DNA from 2 places in the Paenibacillus sp. FSL F4-0243 genome. Region 1 is predicted to be linked to the other one. Evidence: riboswitches for the same ligand, from Rfam matches in the RefSeq annotation. Region 1 holds a riboswitch; the other holds the start of a gene.
What was found. Region 1 has a riboswitch for cobalamin ahead of metE (5-methyltetrahydropteroyltriglutamate--homocysteine S-methyltransferase). Riboswitches for the same ligand answer to the same signal wherever they lie in the genome.

Region 2: another riboswitch for cobalamin. It lies ahead of NSS87_RS03955 (S-layer homology domain-containing protein); the one in region 1 lies ahead of metE (5-methyltetrahydropteroyltriglutamate--homocysteine S-methyltransferase).

What each region holds. Positions count from the first base shown of each region.
Region 1 is NZ_CP150151.1:5,091,869-5,095,070, forward strand. It holds gene metE (5-methyltetrahydropteroyltriglutamate--homocysteine S-methyltransferase) at 1-1,341, opposite strand, end outside; cobalamin riboswitch at 1,474-1,680, opposite strand; gene NSS87_RS22760 (undecaprenyl-diphosphate phosphatase) at 1,841-2,701, opposite strand; gene NSS87_RS22765 (DedA family protein) at 2,751-3,202, opposite strand, start outside.
Region 2 is NZ_CP150151.1:905,552-908,753, forward strand. It holds gene NSS87_RS03945 (cellulase family glycosylhydrolase) at 1-42, opposite strand, end outside; gene NSS87_RS03950 (hypothetical protein) at 262-840, shown strand; cobalamin riboswitch at 932-1,133, shown strand; gene NSS87_RS03955 (S-layer homology domain-containing protein) at 1,298-3,202, shown strand, end outside.

The sequences.
Region 1 (3,202 bases):
AAAGCTTCCGATTGTTGTCGTTGGCAGAAGTGGCAGCTGCCACTTCTCCTGCTGCACCTTCAGGCGTTCAGCAAAAGGTAGGCTACGTTGGTCTGGTAAATCTGTAAGTCCGAGAACTTGCTCGGCCACATCCTTACGACCGCGTTCAGGAAGTGCACGGAAGGCAGTAAGGGCTTCACGACTGGCTGTCAACGCAGCAGCAGCTTCTGCTGTACCCTCTAAGGCTGCAGCAAGCAGGCCAAGCTCTCTAAGCTTCTCATCAGCAAAAGCTAAAGCAGCCTTAACGGTGGCCTTCAGCTTCACCTCACCCTGAACAGTAACCGGAACATGCAGCAAACTGCAAGAAGGCTGTAGAAGAAGACGGTCAAGCGGTACATGTACACTCAGCTTCTCGATTAGCTGCAGCTTAGCATCCAGATCCGAGCGCCAGATGTTGCGTCCGTCAATAATACCCGCTCCCAGCCACTTATCCTCAGGCCAGCCAAGACGTTCAATCGATGCCAGGTTCGTCCCGCCATCATGGACAAAATCAAGACCTAAACCTTGTACCGGAAGCTTGAACAGTGCCTCCAGCGGTTCAGCAGCTTCAAAGTAAGTCTGCAGAATAATATTTAATCCAGGCACGGATTCAGCAATTTCTGTGTAAATCGAGTTAAGTAAGGATAATTCTGATTCATTAATTCCTGTAACAATCGCTGGTTCATCAATTTGTACCCAGCTTACTCCTTCTTGCTTCAGTTCCTGCAACAGCTGAACGTAAACCGGAAGAAACCGAGCAGCAATCTTCGCAATATCCGCAGATGCAAATCCTTTTGACAACTTAAGGAATGTATAAAGGCCTAAAACCACAGGTTTACCCTCAATTCCCGCTTGGGACTTGGCAAAACGATAAGCAGCCAATGGTTTATTCTCGGTCAGACGCGGCGTTTGTGCACCGATCTCTGGAACGATGTAATGATAGTTCGTATTGAACCATTTAGTCATCTCGCAAGCGGTAGCCTCAGCATTTCCTCTAGCCATCGCAAAATAAAGATCAAGCCCAATATCGCCACCATCATACGCATAACGTGGAGGTACGATCCCGAACATTACAGCTGTATCTAGCACATGATCGTAGAACGTAAAATCATTTACCGGAATTAAATCAATTCCTGCCTCCTGCTGAGTCTTCAAATGCTGAAGCTGAATTCCTGTCATTTCAGTACGGAACGCTTCCTCATTTATTTTTCCCGCCCAGAAGGCTTCCAACGTTTTCTTCCACTCGCGGTTTTTTCCGATTCTTGGATAGCCAAGATTGCTTACTTTTACTTTGTTCGTCACTTTGCAGCTCCCCTTCTCCATCTTCTTATTTTGGACTCGATATCACTTGTATTCCTTTAAAAAAGAGCGCCCTTCCCTAAAAAAGTCAAAGGGAAAGACGCCCATAATATACCTATGGTTAACGTCTAACACCTTCCTATCCTCCGTAGGTGAAGCAGTGCTGTTGAAACAGGCAGGTCTCCTGGCTAGCGGTGTCAGCATCCTTAGCAGTCTTCCCAGCAGTAGTAAATTGCCAGTGACATATGTTGCTATGGACTCTTCCGTTACAGTGGCGGGACCGCATCGGCTTCAAACCGAATTTCCCTATTAAGCCTACCGAATTACTAATTTCCGGCAAGCACCTGTCTCCGATATTGTCAAGCTAAAACGCCATCAGCATCTTTTTAAGGACGGTAAGCGTTTATGCGAGAATTATAAGGATAAAGTGAGTGTCTTAAATCTGATGTCATCATACGTGAAAGCCCCCGTCATCTGCAATAGATTACGGGGGCTTCTGTTATATCGATTCCTTATAACGGATTTAGAAAAACACGAAATATACTACTGCAGCAAGTACTATGCGATATATAGCAAATGGTAAAAGCTTAATCCGGTTGATCAATTTCAAGAAGAAACGCATTGATAATAGTGCAAATACAAAGGCACTGATAAAGCCTGCAATGAAGAACGGCAGGGCATCGATGGTGAAATATTGCCAGTTCTTCATCAGTGAGAGTAAACTGGCGCCTGCCATGATTGGAACAGCCATAATAAACGTGAAATCAGCAGCAGCGCGATGACTCATACCCAGAAGAACACCACCAGAAATCGTCGACCCGGAACGAGAAAATCCCGGCCACAAGGAGAAGCACTGGACCAGACCAACACCTAGCGCCTGCTTATATGTAATCTGATCGACACTCTCCGTTTGAATCTTCTTTGGTCCGAATAGATCCGCAATAATCATTAATACAGCACCGACTACTAGACCGATTAACACGGTGGATGTAGAGAATAAATGCTCGTCAATATAATCATTAAACAGAACCCCCAGCACGCCTGCTGGCACTAAACCTACAAGCACCTGTGTAAGCTTAAGGTGGCCGCCTTTTTCAAGCTGTGGTTGTTGCTCGGTTACAGGATCCAACTGCTTGCGGCTGAAGCGCTTTAAGCCCAGCAATTCAATGAACCTATTTCTAAAAATAACTACAACTGCTAATATTGACCCCAGCTGTATAACCACTTTGAACGTATTGGCCGTATATTGTCCAAATAACTCTGTCGATTTTAACCACATATCATCAACAATAATCATATGACCTGTGGAGGATACCGGAGCAAATTCAGTCAATCCTTCAACAATCCCCAAAATAATAGCTTTAATAATCGTTAATAGCTCCATTTGTTCTCCTCCTTTTAATCATAACTTTTAACTATAAGTCCTTCTCGGCTCAACCTTCGGTGTTCATTTTCCGGCTGCGCTTGCGGAAGAACAAATACCCAAGGATCACTACCCCACCTGCAAGAAGCACGTACACTACGTTGGAGTACATATCCATATACATGGCGATGTCTTCCCAGGACTCACCCAATGCCGCACCAATAAGCACCAGCAATAGATTCCATCCCAGCGTACCAATCGTTGTGAAGATCATAAACACTCCAAATTTCATGCCCGACATCCCTGCAGGGATCGAAATCAAACTACGCACTAGTGGAACCATCCGACAAAATAATACGGTCCAATAGCCATATTTGTCAAACCAAGCGTCAGCCTTGTGGATGTCCTTTTTGCTAATTCGGAGTAGGCCGCCCCAGCGTTCAACGATCTTTTCCAAGCGATTTACATCCAACAAACGACCGATATAATAGAGAATCACTGCACCCAGCAGTGAGCCAAGCG
Region 2 (3,202 bases), 2.8 Mb from region 1:
AAGGGTCAATGATAAGAATGATTTCTGGATTCGAGTAGTCATTGAATTCTCCTTTGTAAGATCATTTTTGAGGATGCTTAAACCTGACCTTCCTTAGTACTTTGGTGCTTAGATGAACACGTACACCTCCATGAATTCGTTGTAAACGCTTACCAAATACCCTAACATAGAATAATTTCAACGAGTACCTTACTAATTTGTGGTAAATTCATATATGAATTAGTGATTTGCAGTGATTCCAAAGTTATGGAGGGCAATCCAGTGAGCAGATTTCATTACATAGGCTCGGCTACAGAGCTTCCGTTAGGAGAAAGAGGCAGTGTACCGTCAGTAATGACATATAATGAAATGAAAAATTCCCCGGAGTATAAGAAACAAAGAGAGGCTCTGCGCCTGCAAGGTATAATTCCTTTGGATGACATCGCAGATCTGTCTCATTTAAGAGATGAGGACTGTCTTGTATACGACTCGGAAGAAGATGCAGCGGGTATTTTTATAGAGGAACTTGGGTATTGGAACGATGAGATTCGCAAGCATTTTCGGAGTCCGTATGTGTACCGGATTTCACCGAATTGGGGCGGCTTCTCTGTATCCCCTAAGCTAAAAGATACTCTACCGGGATCGTATAACGCCTCACTCAAGTGTTGTCGGGAGTTATTTAGGCTTATGACAGATTATGGGGTATCTGGTGCCGAGTTCGAGCTCTATACATGCTGGGCTGAGGAAGAAGGGCTCCCACGTAATAAAAAGTATGATCGAATCTTTGATTTGGCCTCTTTGTCACTGGAGGAGGGTTTTGAGCTGAGAGAAAAAGAGTATATTGTGGTTAGAATGATTTGATATTCAATAGGATTATCGCTAACTACTCGTTATACAAAAAACAAATATTGCATGACAAAAGCAACTATATTAGATATGATGAAGCATGGAAAAATTAATATTAGCAATAGGTGCCAATTATGAATGTTTCGGAAATACAATCATAGATTGGTTAAATGGAAAGCGGGTGTGAATCCCGCGCGGTCCCGCCGCTGTGAAAGAGGAGTCCTTGCAAGGTACCACTGGGAAACTGGGAAGGTAGCAAGGGTGATGATACTTGAGCCAGAATATCTGCCTGTTTCTGATACACCGTTAAACTCTACGAGCGATAGAGAGGTGTTTGATATAGTATATGCCTGCTATTGTTGCGGTTCACTATCTTAAACCTCTTGACGTTATGTTGAGTGGTTTTTTTGTAGTGCTATGAAAGTTTATTCTGTTTTTTAACATAGGAAGAGAAGGGAAGGGTTATGGAAACATGAAGAAAAATAAGTTTTTAGCTTGGTTACTTATTGTAGCAGTATTTATCACGACGTTCTCTACAAGTGTAATCCCGGCTCATGCGAATGAAGCAATTGCCGATAGTGCAGTTGTAACAACAGAGGTTGATCAAGCTCTAGTAGAGCAGATTAATGCGCTAGTACAAGAGCCAGATACAGAGAAGCCTACGATTTCAATAGAAGGTATACAAGATAAACAGGAAGTATCCAGTAAAGATGTAAGCTTCAAAGTAGTGGTTACAGACAATGTCTATAAAGACATTATTCCAGTAGTAAAGCTGAACCAAGTCGTTCTGTCAGCTACTAATGATGAGTACAAAGCATCTCTAAACCCAGGTAGTAACGTAATCGCAGTAACAGCTATAGATGGCGCAGGAAACAAAGCAGATAATGTAACCTATCAGGTTACTTATAAAATCACTGCTAAAGAACAGTTAGATAAAAGCTTGGCCTACATCGTTAACACCGTAAAGAATCCTTCATTTGGAACAGGTAGCGGAGAATGGTCGATTCTTTCTCTAGCACGTGCGAACTACAAAGTACCAAGTGGTTATTATGATCTCTACTACAATAATGTAACTAAGATGGTTGAAAGTTTATTGGCAACAAATAATGGTAAACTCCACCCATATTTCAGTACAGAGAATTCCAGAGGGATTTTAGGTCTTGCATCTATCGGAAAAGATATCACGAATGTTGCAGGATATGATCTGAGAACTGCGCTCGCTGATTATCAATTGGTTAAGAATCAAGGGATTAATGCTCCTATATTTGCTCTGATTGCCTTAGATACTCGAAATTACGATATTCCTGTAGTTGAAGGGGATAAAGAGCAAACCACAAGAGAAAAACTGATTCAGCTCATTTTAAGTAAAGAAATAACCAATGGTGGATGGGCTTTTTTTGGTTCTCGGGCCGAAGTCGATATGACTGGAATGGCCGTACAAGCTCTTGCGCCTTATTATGATAATCCGAATGTAAAAGCTGCTGTGGATCGGGCAGTCGCATGGTTGAAAGATAACCAAAACAGTCAAGGTGGATATTCAAGTAGCGAAAGCATCGCACAAGCTATTGTTGCTTTAACAGCAATTGGCATAGATCCACACAGTGACCCAAGGTTTGTTAAAGAGGGTAAATCCCTAATTGATGCGTTATTAGCCAACTCTGGACCTGATGGTGGCTTTAAGAGTAGACCAACAGGAGCAGTAAATGGTATGGCAACAGATCAAGGTACATATGCACTGGTTGCTTATGATCGTCTGATCAATCATAAGAATCGTCTATATGATATGTCTGACGAAAAGCCGGGACCTGTTCAACCAGAAGATCCGAAAGAAAAAGAAATAGAGTTACCTTCGGGTGATAAGCCGGAAGTTGTAATCAAAGATGATGCTCATGATTATATCATTCCGATCAGCTCTGGAGACAGCAACAAGGAAATAACGGTAGTTATTCCTAAAGATCAACAATCGAAGGTTAGTGTCAGTTTACTTAGTAACAGCGATCTTCCTCAGATAGAGGCTACCAAAGGTGACGTATCTGTAGTCATTCCAAAGGGTGCAAAAGTTACAAGTGGGGATGCCTCTGCGATTGAATTGATCTCTCCTTTAACAGGCACAGAATCTGAAATAAAAGATAGTCTGAACCAGGTTATTTCTCAGGACAAGAAGCTGGAGAACATTATCCAAGCTTTTTCCATGGGTGGCAATGCAAAGGTAGAATTCAGTCACTTTATTACGTTAACCTTTAAGGACCTTAAAGGAAAAGATGTAGCCTATATTCAAGACGGCACACCTCATGCGATTCAAAAATTTGCAAGTGACGCCTTAGGTTTGGCAAGCGGCAAGTCAGAGTATGCATACGATAATGGAAATGATTTAATC